One region of the Rhodococcus jostii RHA1 genome, then DNA from elsewhere that is predicted to be linked to it. Evidence: riboswitches for the same ligand, from Rfam matches in the RefSeq annotation. Region 1 holds a riboswitch; each other region holds the start of a gene.
The links. Region 1 has a riboswitch for S-adenosylmethionine ahead of RHA1_RS30485 (bifunctional o-acetylhomoserine/o-acetylserine sulfhydrylase). Riboswitches for the same ligand answer to the same signal wherever they lie in the genome.
Positions count from the first base shown of each region.

Region 2: linked by a shared signal. The riboswitch ahead of RHA1_RS53530 (putative leader peptide) and the one ahead of RHA1_RS30485 (bifunctional o-acetylhomoserine/o-acetylserine sulfhydrylase) in region 1 are both predicted to bind S-adenosylmethionine.
Region 3: linked by a shared signal. The riboswitch ahead of RHA1_RS21365 (aminotransferase class V-fold PLP-dependent enzyme) and the one ahead of RHA1_RS30485 (bifunctional o-acetylhomoserine/o-acetylserine sulfhydrylase) in region 1 are both predicted to bind S-adenosylmethionine.
Region 4: linked by a shared signal. The riboswitch ahead of RHA1_RS53535 (putative leader peptide) and the one ahead of RHA1_RS30485 (bifunctional o-acetylhomoserine/o-acetylserine sulfhydrylase) in region 1 are both predicted to bind S-adenosylmethionine.

Region 1 is NC_008268.1:6,721,259-6,726,526, reverse strand. It holds gene RHA1_RS30495 (MFS transporter) at 1-408, opposite strand, end outside; gene RHA1_RS30490 (NADP-dependent isocitrate dehydrogenase) at 607-1,830, opposite strand; SAM riboswitch class IV at 2,105-2,225, shown strand; gene RHA1_RS30485 (bifunctional o-acetylhomoserine/o-acetylserine sulfhydrylase) at 2,340-3,623, shown strand; gene metX (homoserine O-acetyltransferase MetX) at 3,620-4,744, shown strand; gene RHA1_RS30475 (DUF3017 domain-containing protein) at 4,776-5,060, opposite strand; gene RHA1_RS30470 (bifunctional methylenetetrahydrofolate dehydrogenase/methenyltetrahydrofolate cyclohydrolase) at 5,062-5,268, opposite strand, start outside.
Region 2 is NC_008268.1:2,355,600-2,360,867, forward strand. It holds gene RHA1_RS10845 (ABC transporter permease) at 1-351, opposite strand, end outside; gene RHA1_RS10850 (ABC transporter permease) at 344-1,336, opposite strand; gene RHA1_RS10855 (ABC transporter substrate-binding protein) at 1,340-2,974, opposite strand; gene RHA1_RS53530 (putative leader peptide) at 3,127-3,210, opposite strand; SAM riboswitch class I at 3,215-3,308, opposite strand; gene RHA1_RS10860 (NtaA/DmoA family FMN-dependent monooxygenase) at 3,356-4,750, opposite strand; gene RHA1_RS10865 (LLM class flavin-dependent oxidoreductase) at 4,766-5,268, opposite strand, start outside.
Region 3 is NC_008268.1:4,626,346-4,631,613, reverse strand. It holds gene RHA1_RS21385 (ABC-2 transporter permease) at 1-284, shown strand, start outside; gene RHA1_RS21380 (YbaK/EbsC family protein) at 319-792, shown strand; gene RHA1_RS21375 (flavin reductase family protein) at 972-1,481, shown strand; gene RHA1_RS21370 (LLM class oxidoreductase) at 1,487-2,113, opposite strand; gene RHA1_RS53640 (putative leader peptide) at 2,163-2,231, opposite strand; gene RHA1_RS21365 (aminotransferase class V-fold PLP-dependent enzyme) at 2,260-3,555, opposite strand; SAM riboswitch class IV at 3,607-3,721, opposite strand; gene RHA1_RS21360 (MCE family protein) at 3,801-5,048, opposite strand.
Region 4 is NC_008268.1:2,364,039-2,369,306, reverse strand. It holds gene RHA1_RS10910 (alpha/beta hydrolase) at 1-777, shown strand, start outside; gene RHA1_RS10905 (LppA family lipoprotein) at 774-1,313, shown strand; gene RHA1_RS10900 (HAD-IIA family hydrolase) at 1,335-2,126, opposite strand; gene RHA1_RS10895 (sulfite exporter TauE/SafE family protein) at 2,203-2,970, opposite strand; SAM riboswitch class I at 3,183-3,279, shown strand; gene RHA1_RS53535 (putative leader peptide) at 3,287-3,361, shown strand; gene RHA1_RS10890 (amino acid ABC transporter permease) at 3,507-4,487, shown strand; gene RHA1_RS10885 (amino acid ABC transporter ATP-binding protein) at 4,484-5,266, shown strand.

The sequences.
Region 1 (5,268 bases):
CACGAGGGCCGCGACACCGAAGTAGGCGCCGTGTGGGAGGCCCGCCACGAACCGCGCGGCCATCAGCACACCGTAGTTCGGCGCGAACACGGTGGCGGCGTTGCCGATCGTGAACGCCGCCATCAGCGCGATCAGCAGCGTCTTACGGGGCACCCGCGCGGTCAGCGCGGCGATGAGTGGCGCGCCCACGACCACACCCAGCGCATACGCCGAGATGACGTGCCCGGCCGTCGGCTCGGTGATCCCGAGGCTCGACGCCATCTCGGGCAGCAGCCCCATCGCCACGAACTCGGTGGTCCCGATCCCGAAGCCACCGAGCGCGAGCGCGATCATGGCGAGCTTGCGGACGGACGGATGTTGGGCGATGACACCGAGGTGCTCGGGGCGGACGGGGGTGGAAGTGCTCACAGAAGAACTTTCGACTAGGCAGGGAGACGGCTACGCGGCGCACGGCGCCTCGTTGCGCAACGACCCACATCGAAATTCTCTTCCCCGGATTCCGCTTTTCGCGCATCGAGCGACCGTGAGATGACTCACCCGGGCCCGGAGACGCCGGACGGGACGCCCCGTGAGGGACGTCCCGTCGGTAGCGCTGTGGCTCGATGCCTACTGCTCGGCGATGGCCTTCTGGAGGTTGATGTCCAGCGCACCGAGGAACTCCTCGGTGGTCAGGTAGCCCTGGTCGCCGCCGACCAGCATCGCGAGGTCCTTGGTCATCTGGCCACCCTCGACGGTCTTGATGACCACGTCTTCGAGCTTCTGGGCGAAGCCGATGACGTCGGGGGTGTTGTCCAGCTTGCCGCGGTGCTCGAGTCCACGGGTCCATGCGAAGATCGACGCGATGGGGTTGGTGGACGTCGGCTTGCCCTGCTGGTGCTGACGGAAGTGACGCGTCACGGTGCCGTGTGCGGCCTCGGCCTCACACGTCTTTCCGTCCGGGGTCAGCAGCACGGAGGTCATGAGGCCGAGCGACCCGAAGCCCTGCGCGACGGTGTCCGACTGGACGTCGCCGTCGTAGTTCTTGCAGGCCCAGACGTAGCCGCCCTCCCACTTGAGCGCCGACGCGACCATGTCGTCGATGAGTCGGTGCTCGTAGGTGAGTCCTGCCGCGTCGAACTCCGACTTGAACTCGGTCTCGTAGACGTGCTGGAAGATGTCCTTGAACGCGCCGTCGTACGCCTTGAGGATGGTGTTCTTGGTCGACAGGTACACCGGGTAGTTCTGCTGCAGGCCGTAGTTGAGCGAGGCACGCGCGAAGTCCTCGATGGACTTGGTGAAGTTGTACTGCCCCTGGACGACGCCGCCACCCTCGGGGAAGTTCACCAGCTCGTGCTCGATCGGCTCGCTGCCGTCCTCGGGCGTGTAGGTGATCATCACCTTGCCGGGGCCGGGGACCTTGAAGTCGGTGGCGCGGTACTGGTCGCCGAAGGCGTGACGGCCGATGATGATCGGCTTGGTCCAGCCCGGAACCAGTCGCGGAACGTTGGAGATGATGATCGGCGCGCGGAAGATCGTCCCACCGAGGATGTTGCGGATGGTGCCGTTGGGCGACCGCCACATCTTCTTGAGACCGAACTCCTCGACGCGTGCCTCGTCCGGGGTGATGGTCGCGCACTTGACGCCGACGCCGTGCTTCTTGATGGCGTTGGCCGCGTCGATGGTCACCTGGTCGTCGGTCTCGTCCCGGTATTCGATGCCGAGGTCGTAGTACTCGAGATTCACATCCAGGTAAGGATGGATCAGTTTGTCTTTGATGAACTGCCAGATAATGCGCGTCATCTCGTCGCCGTCGAGTTCGACGACGGTGCCCTCAACCTTGATTTTGGACATGGGTGCTTCGCGTCCTCCTAGGAAGTTTCCCTGGTTACACGGTTGCGGGCGCACTTTGTGAGTGGGTCCGCGAACGGTTCGCTTTTCAAACGTAAACGGTCGAAGCGGCCGCTGGGAGACCGCACGTAAACAAGACAAGCGTACTGCTATGCGCCACGCGCGCAAGACGTGGGGCACGCAGGCCGTCCCTACTCGCGGGTAACTTTTCCCTGCTAGTGGCCGTGAATCGGTGCCGTTTCCGGTCGTTCCACCCCAGCCGCTAAGATTCACTCCAGGTCATGAGTGCCAGCAACGAGCCCCGGCTAGCTGGCCGGCAACCCTCCACCGCGGTGGGGTGCCCCGGGTGATGACCTGGTTTCCTGATTCACACAACAGTCGGGTGACAAGCGCGGGTCCGACATCGGAGGTTCATGATGTGTTGTTGTCGTAGATAGACCCCAGACAAGCCCTGCGCGCGAACGAACCAGCAACTCTGTCGCGCCTCGTCAGACCACTGGAGTAGACAGCACATGACCGAGAACTGGTCGTTCGAGACCAAGCAGATCCACGCCGGGCAGACGTCCGACGCGACCACCAAGGCGCGGGCGCTGCCGATCTACCAGACCACCTCGTACACGTTCGACAGCACCGATCACGCTGCCGCGCTGTTCGGTCTGGCCGAGCCGGGCAACATCTACACCCGCATCATGAACCCCACCCAGGACGCGGTCGAGCAGCGCATCGCCGCCCTCGAAGGCGGCGTCGCCGCCCTGCTGCTGTCCTCCGGACAGGCCGCCGAGACGATCGCGATCCTGAACCTCGCCGAGGCGGGCGACCACATCGTCTCCAGCCCGCGGCTGTACGGCGGCACCTACAACCTCTTCCACTACACGCTGCCCAAGCTCGGCATCGAGGTCTCGTTCGTCGAGGACCCCGACGACCTCGAGCAGTGGAAGGACGCGGTCCGGGACAACACTAAGGCGTTCTACGGCGAGACCATCTCCAACCCCCGCAACGACGTCCTCGACCTGCCGGGCATCTCCGGGATCGCACATCAGCACGGGCTCCCCCTGATCGTCGACAACACGGTGGCCACCCCCTACCTGATCCGCCCCCTCGAGCACGGTGCGGACATCGTGGTGCACTCCGCCACCAAGTATCTCGGTGGCCACGGCACGGCGATCGCCGGAGTCATCGTCGACGGCGGCACGTTCGACTGGACCCAGGGCCGCCACGGCAACTTCACCACCCCGGACCCGAGCTACCACGGCGTCGTCTACTCCGAACTCGGACCGCCTGCGTTCGCCCTCAAGGCGCGCGTGCAGCTGCTCCGCGACCTCGGCTCGGCGATCTCCCCGTTCAACGCGTTCCTCATCGCCCAGGGTCTCGAGACGCTGAGCCTTCGGATGGAACGGCACGTGTCCAACGCGACCGCCGTCGCCCAGTACCTGGAGGCGCGGCCGGAGGTCGTGTCCGTCGGATACGCCGGGCTTCCGTCCTCGCCCTGGCACGACCGGGCGAAGCAGATCGCGCCGCGGGGTGCGGGCGCCATCGTGACGTTCGAACTCGCCGGCGGCATCGACGCCGGCAAGAAGTTCGTCAACGCGCTCACCCTGCACAGCCACGTCGCGAACATCGGCGACGTCCGCTCGCTGGTGATCCACCCGGCGTCCACCACACACTCCCAGCTGACCCCCGAGGAGCAGGCCGCCAGCGGCGTCACCCCCGGACTGGTCCGCCTGGCTGTAGGCATCGAAGGGATCGACGACATCATCGCCGATATCGAGACCGGACTCACGGCGGCGGCATCTTGACCGTGAGCGCTGTACAGAACCTGCCCGTGGCGGACGGACGTCTCGGCACCATCGACATCGGATCGCTCGAACTCGAGAGCGGAACAGTGATCCCGTCGGTGTCCCTCGCCGTGCAGCGATGGGGTGAGCTGTCCCCGAACCGGGACAACGTGGTGCTCGTCGAGCACGCCCTCACCGGCGACTCCCACGTCACCGGACCCGTCACCGACGAACACCCCTCCCCCGGCTGGTGGACCGGGATGGTCGGTCCCGGTGCGCCGATCGACACCGACGAATGGTGCGTCATCGCGACCAACGTCCTCGGTGGCTGCCGCGGCACCACCGGTCCCGGTTCGATCGCCGAGGACGGGCGCCCGTGGGGCAGCCGCTTCCCCGAGATCTCCATCCGCGACCAGATCGCGGCCGAGAAGAAGTTCACCGACCTGCTGGGCATCGACAAGCTGGCGTCCGTCGTCGGCGGTTCGATGGGCGGAATGCGCGCCCTCGAGTGGGCCGTCACCTACCCGGACCAGGTTGCGTCCGCGCTCATTCTCGCGGTCGGCGCCCGCGCGACCGCCGACCAGATCGGCACGCAGACCACTCAGATCGCGGCCATCACCAGCGACCCCGACTGGCAGGGCGGCGACTATCACGGCACCGGCCGGATCCCCCGGGCCGGACTGCGCATCGCCCGCCGGATCGCGCACCTGACCTACCGCAGCGAGGCCGAACTCGACTCCCGGTTCGCGAACTCGCCGCAGGACGGCGAGGACCCGTGGCGCGGCGGCCGGTACTCCGTCGAGAGCTACCTGCAGCACCAGGCCGACAAGCTGGTCGGCAGGTTCGACCCGAGCACGTACGTGCTGCTGTCCGAGGCCATGAACCGGCACGACGTGGGCCGCGGTCGCGGTGGCATCGCCGCGGCGCTGGGGACGATCACCGCACCCGTCATCGTGGGCGGCGTCGACTCCGACCGCCTGTACCCGATCCGCCTGCAGGAGGATCTGGCCAACGACATCCCCACCTGCGACGGTCTGCGGGTGCTCAACTCACGGGACGGCCACGACGGGTTCCTCACCGAGGCCGCCGCCGTCGCGAAACTGCTCTCCGAGACGATGCAACTGGCCCGCGCGGGACGCTGACCCCCGTGCGGGACGACACCCGCTCGGACCGCTAGTCGGTTCCGAGCGGGTCGATCGACACGGCCAGCCACACGATCGCGCCCCCGACGGCCACCAGCGCACCCACGTCGAAAGGCTTGCTGCGCACCGCGAGCAGTCCGACGCGCTCCGACGGCATCATCAACCGGAACACCGCCGCGAGCAGCGTGGCCACGCCGAACACGAACGCGCCTCGCCGCCACCGATCCGCGAGCACGAACACGACGGCGACGACGATGACGACGAGGACTGCGAGCATCGGCAGATTCTTCTTCGCGAACTGCCCCCAGTCGGCCATCTCAGCCGAGAGACGCTGCGACACGCTCGGCCCGCTCCACGACGTTGGTCAGCAGGAAGGCACGGGTGAGCGGCCCGACGCCACCGGGGTTCGGGGACAGGAAGCCGGCGACCTCGGCGACATCCGCCGCCACGTCGCCGCGCAGCCCGTCCGCGGTGCGGCTCACACCCACGTCGAGGACCGCGGCACCGGGCTTGACCATGTCGGC
Region 2 (5,268 bases), 4.4 Mb from region 1:
CAACAGCGTTGCGGTCAGCGACAATCCGGCGCCGTGGACCACGCGGGTATACACGTCACGGCCGATGTTGTCGGTGCCGAACCAGTGCGCGGCACTCGGCGCCTGCAGTTTCTGGGCGGGCACCCCGACCAGCGGGTCGCCGCTCGCGAACACCGACGGCGCCACCGCGAATCCGACCGCGACGAGGAGCACGGCGGCCGAGGCCACCAGCACGAGATTGCGACGCAGCCACGTCACCACGCGGCGTCCGCGGCTGTCCGACTCGGACGCGATCACGGGAGGCGGTTCGACCGGCGGAGTGCCGAACCCCTCGGCCTCGTCGATCAGTTCCCTGGTGAGGATGTCAGACATGAACCTTCTCCTCCACATCCGCGGAGTCGGTGCTCCAGCCGGAACTGCGTCTGCCCTCGACGATCCTGGGATCGATCAGCGGATAGAGCAGATCGACGGCGAGATTGACGAGTACGTAGACGACCGAGCTCAGCACCACGATTCCCTGGACCACCGGAATGTCCTGCGCCATCACGGACGTCTGGGTGAGCCGCCCCACGCCGGCGCGCGAGAACACCGTCTCGACGACGACCGATCCGGCCAGCAGATTACCCACGAGCACACCGGCGATGGTGAACGCCGGAATGCTCGACAGGCGCAGCGCGTGCCGGGTCTGAATCTGCCAGCGGGACGCACCCTTCGCCCGCGCGGCTTCGATGAACGGCTGTCGCCACGTGGTCTGCAGACTCGCCGCGAGCACCTGCGCGATCACGGCGCCGGTCGGCAGCGCGAGCGTCACCGCCGGGAGCACCAGTGTCGCGATCCCCTGGTCACCGAACGCCGGGAACGCCTTCAGCCGGAACGAGAACAGCTGCAGCAGAATCAGTCCCACCCAGAACGTCGGCACCGCGACACCGAGCGGAGGCAGTGAGAACAGCAGATTCCGCACCCAGTGGACCCTGGTGTAGGTGGCGAGGAACGCGACCGCTGCCCCGACCACGACCGCGAGAACCAGCGCCGCCGACGCCAGCGCGAGCGTGCTGGGGACCGCGTTCCCGATCGCCTCGGTCACCGATTGCCCGGTGGCGATCGAGTACCCGAAGTCACCGCGGACGGCGTGGCTCAGCGAGTTCCAGTACTGCACCCACACGGGCTGGTCGAGGCCGTACCGCGCCTGCAGCTCCGCGACGGCGGCCGCGTCGACCGTCGTTCCGGTGGACGCCGAGTCGACGGCGATACTCACCGGGTCGGACGGCAGCAGGAACAGCACGGCGAACGACACGGTGAACGTCGCCCACAGGACGGCGATCGCCTGCAGCACGCGGAGTCCGAGGTAGCGAATCATGGCTCAGCGTCCGCTGATCCAGGTGTCGAAGAACTGGAGCCGGGCCGAGGCCTCGAACTTCAGGTCCTGCACGTTGGGGCCGGCGCCGATCGCCTGCGACAACTCCACCGTGGGGATCCACAGGCCGTTGTCGAGCACCTGCTGCTGGGCGTCGGCGACGAGCGCGCTCCGCTCGGTGGTGTCGGTGGCGGCGAGTTGCTTCGCGAGCACGTCGTCGAGCGCGGGAATGGGTCCGCGGTTGTTCAGGTTGCGGCCGTCGAGGCCGAACTGGGTGCGGAGGATGTCACCGTCGGCGCGGGTGCTGTTGTAGTAGGTGGCGTCGAAGTCCTTGGAATTCTGGCGGGCGGTGGCCTCCGGAGTGGACACGAGATTCAGCTGCAGATCCACTCCCACCTCTTTGAGCTGCTGCTGCACCAGTTCGAGGATGGCCTGGTTGCCGGCGAACACGGAGCTGAACAGAACGGGGAAGCTCAGCTTCTGACCGCCCTTCTCGCGGATGCCGTCGGCACCGGGAACCCAGCCCGCCTGATCCAGGATCGACTTCGCCTTCTCCGGGTCGTACGTCACGTCCGGCAGCGCCACGTAGCCCGGGGTGCGGCTGGCCAGCGTGCTGGTGGCGGGTTTGAAGTTGGGCCCGAGTACGGTGTCGACCAGTTCCTGCCGGTTGATCGCCGGGACCAGCGCGCTGCGCACGACGGGGTCGACGAGCGGTCCGCGAGTCACGTTGGGCTGGAAGCCGAACGGGGTCCCGGGGTTCGACGTGGTGAGCACCTGCCCGCCCGCGCCTTCGATCTGCGGGGCGTCCTGCGGCAACGCGTCACTGATCGCGTCCAGCTGTCCCGAGGACAGGCTGCCCGTGCGGACACCGGATTCGGGCACGACACTGAACTCGATGGTGTCGAGGTACGCCTCGCCGTCGTGGCCGAACACGTCCGAACCCCAGTTGTATCCGGCGCGCTTGGCGAGGGTCACCGACTTGTCCTGCTGGTAGTCGGCGTACGTGAACGGCCCGGTGCCCGAGATGTTGCCGGTGCACCGCTCTTCGGCGGACTTCGCGACGGACGCATCGGACAGGATGCCCAGCTGCGGGGTGGACGACGCCTGCAGGAACTGCGCGTTGGGTGCGGCGAAGTCGACCTGCGCGGTCAACGGGTCGATCACGGTGGTACCGGTGTAACCGGCGAGGTAGCTGGCACCGAGCGGGGCCTTGGCGCCGGAGAGGGTCTTCACGATGGCGTCGAGATTCTTCTTCACCGACTCCGCGGTGAAAGGTGTTCCGTCACTGAACGTGACCCCCTCCTTCAGGTGGAATGTGAAGGAGGACGCGTCGGCGTCGGTTTCCCAGTTCTCGGCGAGCCACGGTTTGAGTTCGCCCGTCTCCGGGTCCTGGTCGGTGAGCGAGTCCACCACCTGACGAGCCACGTAGATCGTCTGATTCGTGCCCGACTGCGCGGGGTCGGCGCACGTCGGTGCCTGGGAGAGGCCGTAGCGGAGTGTTCCGCCCGGCTGTGCGGGGCCCGCATCCGCGGAGGAACTGCTGGAACCGCCACCGCAGGCGGTGAGCGCCGTGGCCAGCACGGCGGCGGCGCCGATACCTGCTGCGATGCGGGCACCGCGGTGGGGCGAGGACAAAAGCACTGATGGCACCGAGAACTCCGTGATCTCGAAGAAGTGCCGTGCGCGCTGCCCGTCGTATCGGCAGCGCTCACGCGCACAGGAAGGTGAAGGACACCGGATCCGACGCGGATGCGGTGTGAAGAGCCGGAACCCCGAGGGATCGAGGTGGCAGGTCAGCTGTGACAGATCGAGGTGGACAGCCGGCAGAGATCGACGTGCAGGCGCCCCCAGGCGCTCACGAAACCTTCGGTCAACATCGTTCCTCCATCGATCCCGGCGGTAGCACCCGCACCCGCAGGGCGGGGGGTTGCTGCGACGTCAACGAGCCAGGTCTCTCGGTCGCTCTGGATGGTCGTTACCGAGTGTAAGAGATCGCCGGTCGTGGCGCCACACGGACCCCCGCTACCCGACCACCTGCCGGGACTCGACCTCCCGCCGCGACAGGGCGGGCCGGAGCCCGAGGTGCTCACGCAGGGTGGAGCCTTCGTATTCCGTTCGGTACGAACCTCGCTCCTGCAATTCGGGCACCAGCAGGTCGACGATCTCGTCGAGTCCGGTGGGCACCAGATACGGCGAAATGTTGAACCCGTCCGTGGCGCCACTGCGAACCCACCGGGTGAGTTCGTCGGCGACCTGCCCGGGAGTACCGGCGAAACCGGAGCGCTGGGTGGTCGCGATCGCAACCTGACGCAGCGACAGGCTCTGCGCCTCTGCCAGGGCCCGCCATTCCCGGGCGATGGCGAGCGGATCCTTTCCGTCACGCGCCGCCCCACGGGTGACGGAGATCGGCGCGGGCACCGGATCGAATTCGGGCAGTGGGCCGTCCGGGTCGCGATCGGACAGATCGCGGCCCCACACCTGACCCACCAGCGACAACGCCGTCTGCCCGGTGTACTGGCCCTCGAGAACCCAGCGCACCTTCTCCTCCACCTCGGACGCGTTCTCCGCGAGCACGATCTGCGTGCCCGGCAGAATCTTGACGTCGTCCTCGGGACGCCCGGCACGACGCAATCTCGCCCTGATGTCCTCGGCGAAAGCGAGCGCCTCGTCGAAATGCGTTCCGTGCCGGGAGAAGATCACGTCGGTGTGCGCGGCCGCGAAGTCCCGGCCCGCCGGTGAGTCGCCGGCCTGGAAGATGACGGGATGCCCCTGGGCGCTGCGCGGCAGCGTCGGAGTGATCGTGACGTCGAACTGCGACGTGCGCCGGGACACCTCCCGCACCCCGTCCGGGGTCGACCACGACGGTGCGTCGGTGCTCGTCGCGACCGCGCCGTCGGCCCACGCATCCCAGATCGCCCGGGCGGTGTCGAGGAACTGCCCGGCCCGCTCGTACCTGTCCGCGTGATCGAGGAAGCCGCCGCGCCGGAAGTTCTCACCGGTCCACGCGTTGTCCGTGGTGACGGCGTTCCAGCCGGCACGGCCACCGGACAGCAGGTCCAGCCCGGACAGCCGCCGGGCGAGGTCGGCCGGCTCGTTGTAGGTGGTGTTCTGGGTGGCCACCAACCCGATGTGCCGGGTGATGCCGGCCAGCGCCGAGAGCTGGGTGATCGCGTCGGGCCTGCCCACGATGTCGAGATCGAGAATCTTCCCTCCCTGTTCCCGCAGGCGCAGGCCCTCACCGAGGAAGAAGGCGTCGAACAGGCCACGCTCGGCGGTCAGTGCCACCCGCCGGAACGTTTCGAAGTCGATCTGCGATCCGCTCGACGGATCGGACCAGATCGTCGTGTGGTTGACGCCCTGGAAGAAGACACCGAAGTGCACCTGGGCGCCGGGTCTGGCGTACGAGTTGTCGGTCATGTTCTCCACAACCTTTCAGCGAGAAGAGTCTTCGAGGCGCTCGGCCTGGAATCGGGTGACGGGACGGTCGAGGCCCAGCGTGCTGCGCAGGGTCGAACCGGGGACGGGACGGTGGGCGATGCCGGCACGGAGAAGTGCCGGGACCACGTACCGCGCGAGCACCGGAAGATCCTCGTCGACGACGGCGGGATGCAGGCGCACACCCTCGACGTGCGCATCCAGGGCGCGGAACAGTTCCACCAGCCCGCTGGCATCGCCGGCGAACGACAACCGTCCGCTCGGCGGGGCAGGCGTCGACGAGCCGAGCGCGACATCCAGTTCGGCGACCACCAGCGGTGCGCCGCCGACCTTCGCGCGCCCGGCGGCCTCGACGGTGTCCTCGAGTGTCGGTCCGGACACCAGCACCACGTCGACCAGCGACGGATCGGTGTCCCCCTCGACGCCGAACACCACCAATTGCCCCTGCGGTGGCCGGGGCACGATGGCCGGACCCTTCACCGAGTACGTCTCGCCCCGGA
Region 3 (5,268 bases), 2.1 Mb from region 1:
TCTTCGTCATTCTCGGCAATCCCAGCGCCGGCGGTGCGTTCGGTTCGAACGTGATCCCCGCCTTCTACGCGGCCATCGGACGCTGGATCACCCCTGGCGCCGGCACCGAGGGAATTCGAAGCATCGTGTACTTCGACGACGTGGGGCTGGGGCAGCCCGCGCTCGCCCTCGTGCTCTACTCCGCGGTCGGGCTCGGACTGCTGTTCGGGTTCACCGCCCGGCGCCTCCGGAAGCCGGAATCGACTACGCCCCGTTCCGATGTCGTGTCGGACGACGCTTCTTGATGTCGTGCCGGAGGAATGGACCTACTCTTGGTTCATGCCGACGCCCCTGCACCCCCACGCCGCGCATGTCGCCGAGACTCTGATCGCGCGAGGACACCATGGGGTGATCGTGACCCAGCCCGACTCCACCCACTCCGCGGCCGAGGCGGCGGAGTCTCTGGGGGTCGATATCGGGGCCATCACCAAGTCGCTGGTCTTCCTCCTGGACGACGATCCGATCCTGCTCCTCGTGTCGGGTGCGCACGAGGTGGATCTGGCGAACACGGGCAAACGACTGCAGGGAAATCTGACCCGGGCGCCCCTCGACATGGTGCGGATCGCGACCGGACAGCCGATCGGGGGTATCGCTCCGCTCGGACATCCCACGAACCTTCCGACGTACGTCGACAACGCCCTGTCGGAGTACGCGGAACTGTGGGCGGCCGCCGGGCACCCGGACACGGTCTTCCGCACATCGTTCTCCGAGTTGGTGCGGATCACCGCGGGCCTGGCGATCGACGTCGACTGAATCCCGGGCGGTTCACGCCCCTATAGTTGACGTCAGATCTCGTGAACGAGAGTGACGTGAACGAGAATGACACAGTGCCCACACGGGCCGACCCGGAGAATGATTTGTCCGACAGAGCCGAGAACGCCGAAACCGTCGATGGTTCGGACCTCCCCCGCGACCCTCACCTCGCTCCCGGAATCGGCGCCGAGGATTACCGCGCAGCCCTGCGCCGTCACCCGGCGGGCGTCACCATCGTGACCCTCGATTCGGGGTCCGGCCCGGTCGGCTTCACCGCGTCCTCGTTCTCCTCGGTCTCGCTGGACCCACCGTTGGTGTCGTTCAACATCGCGAACACGTCGTCCAGTATCGATGCACTTCATTCCGCGGATTCGCTGGTGATCCACCTCCTCGGGGAGCACCAGCAGCACCTGGCTCAGCGATTCTCCCGAAGCGCCGACCAGCGGTTCGCCGACGAGTCGCTCTGGGCGCGACTCGACACCGGCGAACCGGTCCTCCACGGAACTCCCAGCTGGTTGCGGGTCATCGTGGACCAGCTGATCCCCGTCGGCGATCACACGCTCGTCATCGGCCTCGTCACCCGCGTCCATGCCGAGGCAGACGACGACTCCGCTTCGGCTCCCCTGCTGTATCACGAGGGCCGGTATTACCGGCCCACTCCTCTCGGTTCAGCGAACGACGGCAACTGACCTGGTCAGGATGCCAGTACCCGCTCGCGGAGCGGGAGGTCGAAGCGGCGCAGCGCTTCGTCGACGGCGTCGGCGGAGGTGACGAGACCTCGCTCCTCCAGCCACGGAAGGGTGCCGTCGACGAGCTGCTCCAGAACTCTGGGCAGCGACAGCGGCAGCACGGTCACACCGTCGGCGACGCCGGCCGCCTGGATGTCGGCGATGAGCCCGGCGAGGCCGACCGGAGTTCCGATGTACTGCAACGACACCGGAGCACGCGGCGCCTCCAGGGCGCTGTCGAGGAGGGCCAGCTCCTTGCGGGCGGCGCGGGCCTCTCCGGCGATGAGCACCTCGAGGTCCACCAGGACGGTGACGCTGTCGGGGTCGCGACCGTCGGCGACGAGTTCGGCGCGGATCCGCGCGCGTTCCTGCTGCGCCTCACGCAGATCGGAGGCCCGGATCCGGACGACGTTCGGCGGGAACGACGTGAGGTCGAGCTGATCCGTCGAGTCGGCGGTCAGGTCCACCCAGTAGTCCGCGCCGTTGATCGGCCGCGTGCCGGTGGCACCCTCGGCCGCCGGGTGGTGGCCGGAGCCGGTCAGTTCGACGGCGATGCGAAGGGGACGGGATACGAAGGCATTGTCTCGAGACATAGGGGTTCCTCGGGAATGACGTGTGAATGAAACAGAGCTGGAAGAACGGTCAGCTCGAACACATACCCGAGGCGGTTCGGCACAGATCGACATGCCGACGGCACCAGTGAGCAATCATTGTGCTCCCAGCCTGCGATGCCATGCCGTCATACTAGCGCGTCCCGCGAAAAACGCGTCTCCGGCACCGGATTCCACTGGCCGCTCTCCTTGGCGTAGGTCCAGCTCCGGCGGCCCGCCACCAGGGTGCGCACCGCGTCGACCAGCCGATCCACGTCCTCTGAGCAGCTTCCGAGACCCACACTCACCCGCACGGCGCCGTCGGGCCTGCCGAGGCGCCCCAGCAGCGGATGGGCGCAGAACCGCCCGTCGCGAACTCCGATTCCGTGTTCGGCGGAGAGGTAGGCGGCGATCTCTCCCGGCTCGAACCCGTCGATCGTGAACGTCACGATCCCCACGGTGTCGGGGGCGTCCGACCACAGCCGCAGGAATTCCAGGCCGTCGACGGAGCCGAGGCCGTCGAGGAGCCGGCCGGTGAGCGCGGCCTCGTGTGCGGCCACCGTGCCGAAGTCCAGCTCGGACAGTGCATCGCACGCGGCGGCGAGCGCCGCCGCGCCGAGCACGTTGGGGGTTCCCGCCTCGTGCCGGGCAGGGGCGGGCGCCCACTGGGTCGATTCGACGGTCACGTTCCGGACCGCCCCGCCGCCTGCGAGATAGGGCTCGGCGGCGTCCAGCCAGTCCCGGCGGCCCACCAGCACACCGGCACCGAAGGGGGCATACAGCTTGTGCCCGGAGAACGCGAGGTAGTCGACGCCCCACTCCTCGACGTCGATGCGCCGGTGCGGCGCGAGCTGAGCGGCGTCGACGAGAATCCGTGCGCCGCAACGATGCGCCACCTCGGCGAGGGCGGCGATCGGCAGAACCTCGCCGGTCACGTTGGATGCACCCGTCACCGCGAGCAGGGCGGTGGGCTTGGAGCACAGTTCGGCGACGAGCAGGCGGATAGTCTCCTCCAGCGCGTCCGCCGCCCTCACGACGCGAGAGTTCTTCCACGGCAGCAGGTTCGCGTGGTGCTCGATGTCGAGGACCACGGTGCTGCCGGGGACGCAGCCGGCGAGCAGATTCAGCGAGTCGGTCGTGTTCCGGGTGAAGACCACCACCTGGTCCTCACTCGCTCCGACGAATCGGGCGACCGAGTCGCGGGCCTTCTCGTAGCACTCGGTCGAGACCCGCGACGCGTAGCCGGCGCCGCGGTGCACGCTGGAGTACGTCGGGAGCAGTGCCCCGATCCGGTCGGTCACCTGCGCCAACGCCGGCGCACTGGCGGCGTAGTCGAAGTTGACGTAGGCACAGTCGCCTCCCTGAACGAGCGGAACCCGCAGGTCGGAGCCCGAAACCTGGGCTAGGGGGGCAACACACACGTCAGCGGTCAGTACAGCAGTCATCACGACATCCCTCGTAGTCAGGGACTCGTCGCAGGGTCGGTGCCCTCTCGGAGTCCGCGCTTGCCGGGTCCGGTATGGACCTCAGCCTGGTCGTCACCCGGAGCACCCCGCCGCGGTGGAGGGTTGCCGACCAGCTAGCCGGGGCTTGACGCTGGTACTCGTGACCTGTTTCGAAGATTGCAGGATCGACGCGCAGTTGTCAACCCGAAACCGGGAGGGCCGGGATCCGGGCCGCGGAACTCGCGTCAGTTGGGGGTCACCCCGAGGAGCGGGGCGAGCTGACTCGCAATCGGGTTGAGGTCCAGCTTGTTCGGGTCCTTCTTGGGCGTGGAGTCCCACGGCTGAACGGTGGCGGGGTCGCCGAACACGATCCGGTTCGCACTGCGGACGCCGGTGAGACTGCCCTGTGGGGCTTCGCAGGACGCGGCGGTGTTCTGCGGGAAGTCCTGCTGCGTGTCGTCGAAGTTCGGGTCGTTCCGCCTCATCTCCTGGAGGATCGCCTGGGTGCCCTCGTAGCCGACGGTGCACGACGGCGGATTGTTTGTCTCGGCCACCAGGCCCAGGTGCACGGTTCCGTCGTCGGGCGCAATGGTCGACGACGCCGCCGCCACCCCCGGCAGGTACACGAACAGGGTCTGCAGAGCCGTGGCCTGCACCGCGATCGTCTTCGCCGTGGCGGACAGGTTGGCGAGGTTCGTCGTGGCACCCGGTCCGGCCTCCGAGACGAGTTGTCCCACTTGATCGCTCGCCGGATTTCCGTTGTCGATCAGCCGCCGGACGTCCGGGTCGCTGCTGCGCAGCCGATCCGCGAGCGAGTCCAGGTCGGCACTGAAATCCTTGATCGCCGAGGACTGTTCGGACTGCGTGTCCAGCACGGTGCGACCGTTGCGCACCAGAGCCAACGTCCGGTCGAGCGATTCCGCGCCCGACGCCGACAGCCCCGACAACGAGTCCGCGAGCGACTGAAGGTCTTCGCCCTTGCCGTCGAACGCCGCGCCGAGTTCCGTCACGACGGTGTGGAGCGCGTCGATCGGCACGGATTCCGCCAATCCCTGTGTGCTGGCGAGCAATTCTTCGACGGGTACCGGCGTCGACGTGTCGGCGACGGCGATACGGGATCCGTCCGCGAGGAAGGGCTCGCGATCGGCGGCGGGCCGAAGGTCGACGTACTGCTCGCCGATCGCCGACCTGTTGGCCACGACGGCTTTCGCAGACGCGGGAATGTCGGGCGCGCTCGTGTCGATCCGCAGTTCGACGACGACGCCGTCCGGGGTCAGGGACAAGTCCCCGACGCGGCCGACCGGCACGCCGCGGTACGTGACTTCCGCATTGGTGAAGATGCCGCCCGACGTCTCCAATTCGAGGTTCACGGTGTATTCGCCGAACCCGAGGAGATTGCCCAGGCGCACGTAGTTGGCACCCACGTAGACGAGGCCCATGAGGGCCACGAGAACGAAGCCGATCAGCTGCCACCGGACGAGCGGCGACCTCACCGTCCACCCTCGATGTCGCGTCGACCGAACGTCGTCCCCACTTCGGGGAGCCGGCACCGGTTCGCGAGACGATTGGTGATGGTGGCGACAGGCACAGGCACTCCGATGACAGAGGGATACATGAGACGAGAGGTAACACATATATCTAGTCCGGTCGCCGTAGCAGCGCAAACTCCGCACCGCCCTCGGTGGCACACGTCACTCCCGGGCCTTGACTGAA
Region 4 (5,268 bases), 4.4 Mb from region 1:
ACGATGGCCGCGTTCGCGCTCGGCGACCCGGACACCGCCGACCACATCGCCGTCACCACGCCGGGCATCGACACGACCGCCGCCTCGCTGCGCGGGATGACCGAGGAGGCGGCGGCGCTGAGGGCCGAGACCGAACGGCAATTGGACCTGGCAGGCCGCACGAGCGACACGGTGTCGACGATTGCGTGGCTGGGGTATCAGCCGCCGACAACCACCGGTCCGGGCAATTACGACGTGCCGTTCATCGACCAGAATCTCGGGCGCGGGTGGCTCCTCGATTCCTGGCAGTCCGACCGCGCGACCGCCGGTGCCCCGAAGCTCGCCTCGTTCTACGAGGGTCTCGACGTCGCCTCGCAGACGCCCGATCCGCACATCACCGCGCTCGGCCATTCGTACGGTTCGTACACCCAGGGCCTGGCCCTGCAGCATGCGGGACCGCGGCAACCGGTCGACGACGCCGTGTTCTACGGTTCGCCCGGGTTCGACGCGAACGACGAATCGGATCTCGGGTTGGCGCCCCGGCACGGGTTCGTGATGCGCGCGCACGACGACCCCATCACCGTGGCAGACGGGTTCGGCAGGCTCGGCCCCGATCCGGTGCAGACGGACCTCGAGCAACTGTCGGTGCGCGAGGCGGCGACCCCGGACGGCGTGCGGCGGGAGGATGCCAGCGGGCACAGCGAGTATCCGCGGCCGAGTGGCAATGGGGAGCTACGGACGTCCGGCTACAACATGGCGGTGATCGTCGCCGGCATGCCGGACCTGGCTGTCCGGTGACGGTCCGCGGCGAATGGGCAAGGAAGGCGGTCGCCGTGATCGGCGCGGCGATCCTGACGAGCGGATGTGGTGGCGTGACGGACAACCCGTACAACTTCAGCGACCAGGAGGTTGCGGCGGCGGCAGCGAGACTGAGCGACCGGCCGACACTCGCGGTCACCGAGCGGCAGGTCACCGACGCGCTGATGCGGATCAGCGAGGCCGTCGCAGCGATTGCACCGGATGTCCGGTGGCGGTGGCATCGCGAACGCAGCCAGGGCGGCGGATGCCCGGGACCGTATGCGTACACGGAGGGGCAATCCGTCACCACGCCGGTATTGCTGTCCGACACCCCGATCCGCGACGCCGACTGGCCCGCCGTGCTGGCCGCGGCCCGTGCGATCACCGCCGACGCCGGAATGGACCGGCTCGACGTGCAGGCCGACCGACCCGGACATCACGACGTGACGTTCGCCGGTGGGGACGGGAACCGGATCACGTTCGGGACGTACAGGGCAGCGACGATCAGGGGCATCACCGGCTGCCGCCACCCGTGAGTACTTGTTAACGTCCCGCGGTTAAGAAGTACTCACGGGCGGCGGAGCCGCATCGCCGAACGGATCCGACGTGCGGCCGACCAGATCGCCGACCGATTTGAGCACCGCGGTGGGACGGTACGGGAACAGTTCCACCGAATCCCGCGTCGAAATTCCGGTGAGGACGAGGATGGTCTGCAGCCCGGCCTCGAGCCCGCAGACGATGTCGGTGTCCATGCGGTCGCCGATCATCAGCGTGTTCGCGGAGTGCGCGCCGATGGCCCGCAGCGCCGAGCGCATCATCAGAGCATTCGGCTTGCCCACGTAGTACGGGTCGCGACCGGTGGCCCTGCTGATCAGTGCGGCAACGGATCCGGTGGCCGGAAGGGAACCCTCCCGGGACGGGCCGGTGGGGTCGGGGTTGGTGGCGATGAAGCGAGCGCCCTTCTCCACCAACCGAATTGCGGTGGTGATCGCCTCGAAGGAGTAGGTGCGGGTCTCGCCGAGGACCACGTAGTCGGGATCGTTGTCGGTGAGGACGTACCCGATGTCGTGCAGTGCGGTGGTGAGCCCGGATTCGCCGACGACGTAGGCGCTGCCACCGGGTCGCTGGCTCGCCAGGAACGTCGCGGTGGCCAGGGCGGACGTCCAGATCGATTCCTCGGGAATGTCCAGGCCGGTGCGGAGCAGACGGGCGCGGAGATCGCGCGGAGTCCTGATCGAATTGTTGGTGAGGACGATGAACGGGGTACCCGACTCCCGGAGTTCGGCCAGGAACAGGTCTGCCCCGGGGACCAGGTGCTCTTCGTGGACGAGAACGCCGTCCATGTCCATCAGATAGGTCCAGCCCGGGTGCTCTACGTCTTTGCTCACCGACTCAGTATGAGGGAGCGGGAGGGTGCATGCGCGACTATGCGAGCAGCCGGAACAGACCGATGAGGCCGACGACGACGATGGTTCCCCGCAATGCGGTCGGCGACAGCCTGCGGCCGTAACGGGCGCCGAGGACGCCTCCGAGCAGCGAGCCCACCGCGATCAGGCCGGCGGCCGCCCAGCTGATCCGGTCGAAGGCCACGAGCGTGTACGCGGTCGCGGCGACGACGTTGACGATGAGCGAGAGCAGGTTCTTCGCGCCGTTCATCCGTTGCAGGCTCTCCGGCAGGATCGCGCCCATCACACCCATCAGCAGGATGCCCTGCGCGGCGGTGAAGTATCCGCCGTACACTCCCACGGCGAACGTCCCGACGGTCAGCAGGGTGAGGCGCGCCGGGCTCAGCCCCGCCTCGTGGCTGCCGCGCTGCTTCGCCCAGGCCTGAATCTTCGGCTGCAACACCACCAGGATCAGGGCGAGGATCAGCAGCACCGGGACGACGAGTTCGAACACAGTTTCGGGTAGGTGGAGCAGTAGCCACGAGCCGAGAACCGCACCGCACAGTGACGCCGGGATCTGCCACCGCAGCCGCGGCCCCTGCCCGGCCAGTTCCCGCCGGTACCCCCACGTGCCGGACACGCCACCGGCGACCAGGCCGATCGCGTTCGACATCGTGGCGGTCACCGGAGGGAACCCGAACGCCACCAGGGTGGGGAAGGTGATGAGCGTGCCGCTGCCGACGATGGCGTTGATCGCGCCCGCGCCTACACCGGCTACCAGGATCGCGATGACTTCGAGTGGTGTCACCGAGGCGACGTTACAAGGGCCTCGGAAGGCCCGGCAGCCGGGTCGCACGACCACGGAGATACAGGGCTGCACGCATCATCCAACCGCATGGATCTCCGTCTGTCAGTACTTCTGCGCACGGTGATTCTTGCGGGCGATCGGCACCATTTTCCCTGTGTTGCAGGGAAATACCCCGTGTTGACGGGGTTCGGGAATGCGGCTAGTGTTCGCTTCAACCATCCAGAGCGACCGAGAGACCTGGCTCGTTGACGTCGCAGCAACCCTTCCGAATTTTTCGGGTGCGGGTGCTACCGCCGGGATCGATGGAAGGCAGCACATGAACTACCTCGCGCGCCCTGCGTGGCGCAGACGGCACATCGACCTGTGCCGGACCACCTCCTGCCACTGTTGACGAGGTCTCACAGCACGCTCACCGGGCATTTCGCCCGGTGAGTGCCTGACGCGCGCCCGCATCCCGCGGAAGACGCGCCCTCCTGCAGTCCCGTTTCCAGGTGAAAGGCCGCCTCAGTGATGTCTGTCGTAAGTGGTGAGGGAGCGTGAGCGCCCCCGTCCGGGCGCGTTCGGCCGCGCCCCTCGATTCAGTGCCCTCCGGCGACGGGGACGCCGCGCTGGAAGTGGCGCGGAGGTGGCATCCGTGGCGGTGGGTCGTCAGCGCAGCCGTGCTGGTACTGCTCGCCCAGTTCGTCCACGGCCTCGCGACCAACCCGGGATGGGACTGGGCGACGTTCGCCAAGTACTTCACCGCCGGCTCCGTGCTGCAGGCCCTGTGGATGACGGTGAAGCTGACACTGTGGGGGACGATCCTCGGATTCGCACTCGGTGTGGTGCTGGCGGTCAGCCGCTTGTCGCACAACCCGGTGCTGCAGGTGATCGCCTGGGTGTACATCTGGGCGTTCCGGTCGATTCCGCTGATCGTGCAGCTTCTGTTCTGGTTCAACATCACGTACCTGTATCAGACTCTGTCGCTGGGCATTCCGTTCGGTCCGGGCTTCTTCACGTTCGAGGTCAACGGTGTCATCAGCGGCTTCACCGCCGCCGTCATCGGTCTGGCCCTGCACCAGGCCGCGTACTCCGCCGAGATCATCCGCTCCGGCATCATCTCGGTGGACCACGGGCAGATCGAAGCGGCGCAGTCGCTGGGCATCCCGCGCCGACGTCAGTTCTTCAAGATCGTTCTGCCCCAGGCGATGCGCGGCATCCTGCCGAACGCCGCGAACGAGGTGATCAGCCTGTTCAAGGGCACCTCGATCGTGTCGACGATGGCAATTGCCGAATTGTTCTACCAGGTTCAGGTGATCTTCGGCCGCAACGGCCGCGTCGTGCCACTGCTGATGGTCGCGACGATCTGGTACATCATCCTGACCACGCTGTTGTCGATCGGCCAGTACTACGTCGAGCGGCACTACGCACGTGGATCGGCACGGGCGCTGCCGCCGACTCCGTGGCAGAAGCTCACCCGAAAGTTTGCCGAGATCCGTGACGCCGGCGTCTCCGTACCGAGAGGTGCCACGAAATGACAACCGAAGCCCATCCGGCGGAGTACGCGGTGGAAGTTCGCGGAGTCCACAAGTCCTTCGGCGCACTCGAAGTCCTGCGGGGTGTGGACCTGCTGGTCCGCAAGGGCGAGGTGACGGTGATCCTGGGGCCGTCGGGTTCCGGCAAGTCCACGCTGTTGCGCACGCTCAACCACCTGGAGAAGGTCGACCGCGGCACCATTCGCATCGACGGCGACCTCATCGGTTACCGGCGCAAGGGCAGCAAACTGCACGAACTGCGTGAACGCGACATCCTGAAGCAGCGTTCCCGGATCGGATTCGTCTTCCAGAACTTCAATCTGTTCCCCCACCTCACGGTGCTGGAGAACGTGATCGAGGCGCCGGTGTCGGCGCAGGGCCGCGACCGGGCCGAGGTCGAGGCCGAGGCGATTGCGCTGCTCGAACGGGTGGGCGTGGGTGACAAGGCTCACGAGTACCCGCGACAACTGTCCGGCGGCCAGCAACAGCGGGTCGCGATCGCCAGGGCCCTCGCACTGCGCCCGGCGGTGATCCTGTTCGACGAGCCCACGTCGGCCCTCGACCCCGAACTGGTGGGCGAGGTCCTCGCCGTGATCAAGCAATTGGCACGGGACGGCGCGACCCTCGTGATCGTCACCCACGAGGTGGGCTTCGCGCGGGAGGTCGCCGACACGGCGGTCTTCATGGATGCCGGCGTCGTGGTGGAACAGGGCCCGCCCTCGCAGGTCATCGACAACCCGCAGCACGACCGCACCACAGCATTCCTCTCCCGAGTTCTCTGATT